Regions from separate parts of the Halomonas sp. AOP7-E1-9 genome, predicted to be linked through region 1. Evidence: predicted binding sites of a transcription regulator. Region 1 holds the regulator's gene; each other region holds the start of a gene.
What was found. The regulator sigma-54, encoded in region 1, starts transcription at its own class of promoters, with help from an activator protein. The targets are predictions, from matches to a motif close to TGGCACNNNNNTTGCTNT.

Region 1 (2,203 bases):
CCCCTGTCGCGAGTTTTGCCATTTCTCTTGTAACGACTAACGCAAACGACGACGTTCACTTGATGAGGGAATGCCCAGCGACTCACGATATTTCGCCACCGTACGGCGTGCCACTGTGATGCCGCCATCTCCCAGTAATGTCACCAAACGACTGTCCGAAAGAGGTTTGCCGGGAGGCTCATCTTGAATCAACTTTTTAAGCCGGGCGCGAATTGCGGTGCTTGAATGGCTGTCTGCGCCATCCTGCCCGCTAATTTGGCTTGAGAAAAAGTACTTGAGTTCGAATACGCCCCGTGGGGTATGGATATATTTTTGTGTGGTGACTCGAGAAATGGTTGATTCGTGCATCTCAACCGCCTCGGCAATATCGGCAAGAATCAACGGCTTCATCGCTTCTTCACCGTGCTCTAAAAAACCGATTTGGCGAGTGATAATCTCGCGTCCTACGCGTAGAAGCGTGTCGTTGCGGCTGGACAGGCTTTTGATTAGCCAGCGCGCTTCTTGCAAGTGCTCTTTTAAAAACTGGTTATCCTGACTCTTGTCTGCACGCTTGATTAAGCTGGCATAGTCGGGCTGGATACGCAGCCGGGGCAGGGCTTCAGGGTTAAGCTCCAGGTGCCAGCCTTCATGATCATGACGTACAACCAGGTCGGGCGTGATGTAGCTATCGTCGGTGACGCCATAAGCGCTGCCTGGGCGTGGGTCCAGGCTTCGGATCAGACCGATCACATCGTCTAGCTGCTCATCGTCCAGGCTTAGGCGGCGCTTTAATAGGCGCATGTCATTTTTGCCCAGCGCTTCAAGAAACTGACGAACCAATCGGCGCGCGGGAACCAGTAGGGGCGTGTCGTCGGGGAGCGTTGCTAGCTGAAGCATCAAACATTCGCGCAAGTCACGGGCGAAGACGCCCGTTGGCTCGAACTGCTGTAAGCGCATCAGAATGGTCTCCAACTCTCGCTGGCTGAGACCTTCGATGCTTTGAGCACGTAACCCATCGCGGATATCGTTGAGCGGCTGCGTCAGGTAGCCATTGGCATCCAGTGCATCAATCAGGCTTTCGGCGATTAGCTGCTCACGAGCCGTAAAATCGGTCATCGCCAGCTGCCAAAGGAGATGTCCATGCAGGCTTTGTCCCGCGGCCTGGCGTTCAAAATCGGGGCCTTCGCTGCTGCCAGAGCTACCCATGTCCTGGTAAGTGTCAGACCAGTCGCTATCGACAGACAGTTCCTCGGGAATGCTTTCTGACCACTCCTCGTCGGGTGTTTCGACGGTCGCCTGCTCGCCGAACTCGTCTTCCTGCTCCAGCATTGGGTTGGCATCCAGTGCCTGCTGAATTTCCTGACGTAGATCCAATGTCGATAGCTGTAGCAGTGCAATCGCTTGCTGCAGCTGAGGTGTCATGGTCAGCTGCGTACCGATACGCAATTGGAGAGAAGCTTTCATGACCATCTGAGAACCACTCGTTAATCGGAAAGCTTCACCCTAGTGCGAGTCATGTTGTTGTGCAAGTGCAATAAGCATGCCACTGATAAATTTTTTACTGCAGATCACTGTTTAGCGGTGAAATTAAATTCATAAGCGAAAATCAGCACCCAGGTAAACTTCCCTCACTTTTTGGTTATCAAGGATAGTCTGAGGGCTACCGCCAGCAATGATGTGGCCGTCACCGACAATATAGGCGATATCGCAAATATCCAGTGTTTCTCGGACGTTATGATCAGTAATTAGCACGCCAATGTGGCGCTGTTTTAAGGCGCGAATAATGCTCTTGATTTCGCCAACCGAGATGGGATCGACACCTGCAAATGGCTCGTCCAGCAAGATAAACGCGGGCTCTGTGGCCAAGGAACGGGCAATTTCGACGCGTCGCCGCTCGCCGCCGGAAAGGCTCATGCCCAGGTTGTCACGGATGTGGGTAATATGAAAGTCGTCAAGCAGGGCCTCAAGCCGCTGCTCTCGTCCTGCCCTGTCCAGATCTTTGCGGGTTTCCAGAATCGCCATAATATTATCCGCAACCGATAGCTTGCGAAAAATAGACGCTTCCTGGGGTAGATAGCCAATGCCGGCCATCGCGCGTTCGTGCATGGGAACGCGGGTTAAGTCTTGCTCGTCGATACGCACCGTACCCGCATCAGACTTCACCAGGCCCACAATCATATAAAACGATGTGGTTTTACCCGCGCCGTTAGGGCCGAGCAGGCCT
Region 2 (2,203 bases), on a different contig from region 1:
GGCTTGCGCACTCAGACACAATTACCAGTGAGCACTTTTCAAGCGCACGCCGCACGCGGGCGGCATCCGGCAAGCTGACCACCGGGTTGGTGGCCATTATCCACAGCGCCTTTATGTCGCCCCGCTCAACTGCTTCAAAAAGCTCAATCGCCTTATAGCCAGGCGCCTGGGGCAATTCAGGAGTTAACGTTTCCGTCGCCCAGAAGCGGGTGACTCGCCTGAGGGCGCCGGGCGTGTGGTAATCCATATGCGCGGCCAGCTGGTTGGCAAGCCCACCCACTTCACGCCCGCCCATGGCATTGGGTTGGCCGGTAATCGAGAAAGGCCCCGCCCCCGGCAATCCGATTTTGCCGCCCGCCAGATGGCAGTTGATGATCGCATTGCACTTATCGGTACCGCTGGTGGATTGGTTGACGCCCTGGGAGTAGAGCGTCACGACATGGAGCTGGCTGGCAAACCAGTAGTAAAAGGTCTCCAGCCGCTCAGGGTCGATATCACATATGGCCGCTACGTCGTTAATGTCGCAGTGGCTCGCAGCCAACAGCGCTTCATCAAAACCTTGTGTATGGCGATCCAGATAGAGCTGATCCAGCTTGTTATTCTCAGCCATCCAGGCCAGCAGGCCGTTAAACAGCACTGCATCGCTGCCGGGTGCGATGCCCAGGTACAGGTCGGCAATCTCGCAGCTGTCGGTCACGCGCGGGTCGATGACCACCACGCGCATCAACGGGTTGCGCGTTTTGGCGGCCTTTAAGCGCTGGTAAAGCACCGGATGATTCCAGGCCAGATTCGAGCCCACCAGCACCACCAGCTCGGCCTCTTCAATATCTTCATAGTTGCAGGGAACAGCATCCGCGCCCAACGAGCGTTTATACGCCGCCACGGCAGAGGCCATGCAGAGTCGCGAGTTGGTATCCAGGTGCGGCGTGCCTAAAAAGCCTTTAAATAGCTTATTGGCCACATAGTAATCTTCGGTCAATAGCTGGCCTGAAAGATAGGCACCGACTGACTCAGCGCCGTAAGTTGCGCGAGTCGTTTGCAACCGCTCTGCCAAGGTGGTTAACGCCACATTCCAGTCAACCGCTTGGCCATCGACCCAGGGCGTGGTGAGCCGGTCATGGTGGCCGAGGGTTTCGTGAAGTGCCGAGCCTTTCACACATAGCCGACCAAAGTTGGCGGGGTGGTCGCGGTCGCCTTCAACGGCGCTGATTGTGCCGCTAGCCACAGTGGCGATTACGCCGCAGCCGACACCGCAATAAGGGCACGTTGTGTTTGCTTTACAAGCCGAGCGTGTGGCCTGGGACATACTGATTTCCTCCCGCTTAAAAGCAAAAAGCGCCCAAGCTAGCCTCAAAAGAAGCCTGCCTGGACGCCGTTGTCTCAGGGACACCTGCACCGGTGCCAAATGTCGCACTGCTGGGATTGGACATACTTATTAATGGCCTGTCATCTGATGGCGTTAGCGTTGTTATTTGCCCGTCAAATTCAATGGCTGCATTTTATTGTGCCGATAAACCCGTCTGTGCTTTGTTGCTTGTTGCCAAGGTAATAGCAAGGCCTACGCCAACCAACCCATTAAAACAAAAACACCAAATTAAACAGAAGGTTAGTAACCAAGAAAATATCTTTCGACTTATCTTGTAGGCAGGTTTTTTGCTAACGCTGACTACTCACGGTGCATTCTTACCGCTTAGCGCACCAATAGCGTGCGCAGTCTGCGCTTAGGCGGATAAAAAGGCGTTATCGTCAACCTGCCTACTTAAAACAGGCTATTGATAAGCAATAAAAAAATAAATAATTAACGATATTTGGCTGATTAATTGCCCTGTACTGATTAGATAAATTTAAGCTTAGCGGGCAGCCAACGGTGGCTGCTCTGTGCGAAACCCAGCTAACGGGTTTGGCCTCAGCTACCGGGCAACGAAGCCCCTGATACGGCCTTCCTGGCAATCCATTTGCCCGGGACGCTGACTCAGGGGCTTTTTTTATTGGCTTTTCTTCAGCGCTGCCGAGTATTTGTGGATAGGCATTTGTAGCCAAGCGCTAAACAGTAAGGAGCAACCTATGATCGCTATCTCTCGGTGCTCGTCTGATGATCACTTAGTCGTTATCGGCAACGGCATGGCGAGCCAGCGACTGCTAGAGGCCGTCGTTAAATTGCCTCATCGACCCCAGCAGATAACGGTGATTGGTGCAGAAGTAT
Region 3 (2,203 bases), on a different contig from region 1:
GCTGGGCGGCGGAAAACAGCAACAGCTTGTCTTTATCTCTTGGGGTTAATTCCATAGAGCGTCTCCAACAGAGTCGATTAAGTTAACCAAATACGCGGAATATGGGCCTCACGCTCAATCCAGCGCGGGCGCAGCAATTTCCAGGCCTGTTCGCACAACGCCCAGGCTTCATTTCGCGAGTTACCCAGATAGCGCAGCAATAAAACGCCCTGGCGCACCGTTACCGCCCAGCGTGGATTATCCGGCAGGGCATTACGCAACTCCTCAATCGCCGCTGGCGCATCACTCATTCCCACCGCCCAAAGCGTGGCCTGCACCGTAGCGCCGCCCTGCCCCCAGCGTCCCGTAAAGCGCGGGTGTAACGGGTCTAACGGCTGGCGTTCTAGCCATAGCGGCTTGCCATCCAGCGTCAAACGAAAAAACTGTTCAATGCGCCCTGACAAGTACGGCAACTCGCTCGCGGGGCGACCCAAGGCCATGACTTCCCAGCCTAAACAGCGAGCACTACCATGAAGATCAATATGCGTACGCTGTTCACCTTTAGAGCCATCAAAGGCAATGGTTTCCTGAGGTAGCCACTCAAGCGTTGCGCTATCGGCGACCTCAAGCTCGGTACACTGGCTCCAGGCAACCCCCTGGCTGTCAGCCTTATAAAGCTTATTCGCCGCGGGGGTAGTCAGCAGGGCATGTGCGCCTTGCTCGACGTGCGCCTTGATGGTGAGCGCATCGCCGCTGACCAATCCTCCGGGTGGGTGCAGCACGTAGATATGGCACGCCTCCTGGCGGCCTTCAGGATAAAACGGCCGCTGGACCCGAAGTGGCCCCTGGTGACGTGCCTGGATTAACCGCGTAGCGCCATCGCGCTTGGCAAAACGCAGCGCCAGTGAGGCCGCCCAGTGGCGTTCCTGATCAAAGCGGTGGCCGGACGGTGTAGCGAGTTCGCGCAAGGTCATGGAAGACGATCGCATCCTTTTGAATAGGTCATAGCCTTTCAAATGCAAGGAATGCGCCAAAATGGTGAAAAGTGGACTTTTACTATCGCTGCAAAGTTTTAGCCGTCATAACCCATCAGCACTAACGGCTTTTTGCACCAAAAAAGATCATTAAAAGGGTCGGCCGCACCAAAAAGAACAAGTAGTTAACCGCCCCTTGTGTGTCAAAAGACCACACGCCCAACACTTCTTATTTGGGAACTTTCCGATACTATTGGGCCATCCTCCGTCAACAGCTTGTCTGTTGCCCACCAAGGTAGATGGCTTCGTGCAGTTACAATGCTCAGCAAACAAGCTCTGGTATCGCATTGCGCTTTGTATGGCGTTTGTGGCGATGCAGCTGCTGTTAGTTGGGCCGCTGATTTCACAGTATCAGTCCGATGGGCAACATCACGCACATCACGAAGCTAGTCATCACTCTAACCATCAAGGCGGCGGTCATCATCAACATACTGCCCCTCAAGCAAACCACCACCATGCGGGCCATGCTGATGAAGTAGAACCGATATTTAACTGGTTCCACCAATGTGGTTACTGTGCCATCTGGCAACAGTTCCCAACGGCGCATACCTCTCTCCCTCCGATCAGCTTACAAGCGTTTATTACGCATAATAAGCTGCTGACGCAACCGACGCAGGCTATAAAGTCCTGTGATAACTACCCCCACGCGCTAACGCGCGCTCCGCCCTTTTTTCGGATCGTGTAACGCCACATCGTCAGCCTTTTTAGCCTGAAGTTTGCTTCTGGCTGGCGTCTGTCTACACCCAAAAAAGGGATCATCATGCCGCATCTAACTATTGGGCATGGCGTCGTTACGCCTGCCCGCTTAAAAAAACGTTTTCAACGACACGTACTGACATTAAGCGTCGCTGCCGCATCGAGCGTTGTTGCTCAAGGCGTATGGGCACAGGCGACTGCCGCTCACCACGAGCATCATCATGCGTTAAACACGATGGTCGTGACCGCTGTACCGCTAAGCTCACCGCTCACGGTGGAAACCGACCCGCGTATACCGCGGCAACCGGCCCCTGCCAGCGACGGCGCCGACTATCTTCAGACCATCCCTGGGTTCTCTGCCATTCGCAATGGCGGCACCAACGGTGACCCGGTGTTCCGTGGCATGTTTGGCTCACGTCTTCGCGTGCTGACCAATGGCAGCCAAATGCTAGGCGCCTGCCCGGCAAGAATGGATGCGCCTACGTCTTATATCT

Region 2: ACT3R4_RS08600 (nitrate reductase) is a predicted target of sigma-54. The motif match lies at 1,549-1,566, and genes of this name have one in related genera.
Region 3: ACT3R4_RS07350 (urease accessory protein UreD) is a predicted target of sigma-54. The motif match lies at 995-1,012, and genes of this name have one in related genera.

The regions. Positions count from the first base shown of each region.
Region 1 covers NZ_JBQSVC010000001.1:171,811-174,013, reverse strand. Annotated here, with positions in the region: gene ACT3R4_RS00840 (RNA polymerase factor sigma-54) at 37-1,449, opposite strand; gene lptB (LPS export ABC transporter ATP-binding protein) at 1,573-2,203, opposite strand, start outside.
Region 2 covers NZ_JBQSVC010000011.1:61,977-64,179, forward strand. Annotated here, with positions in the region: gene ACT3R4_RS08600 (nitrate reductase) at 1-1,306, opposite strand, end outside; gene ACT3R4_RS08605 (NAD(P)/FAD-dependent oxidoreductase) at 2,065-2,203, shown strand, end outside.
Region 3 covers NZ_JBQSVC010000009.1:29,336-31,538, forward strand. Annotated here, with positions in the region: gene ACT3R4_RS07345 (urease subunit gamma) at 1-55, opposite strand, end outside; gene ACT3R4_RS07350 (urease accessory protein UreD) at 78-953, opposite strand; gene ACT3R4_RS07355 (hypothetical protein) at 1,357-1,560, opposite strand; gene ACT3R4_RS07360 (TonB-dependent receptor domain-containing protein) at 1,774-2,203, shown strand, end outside.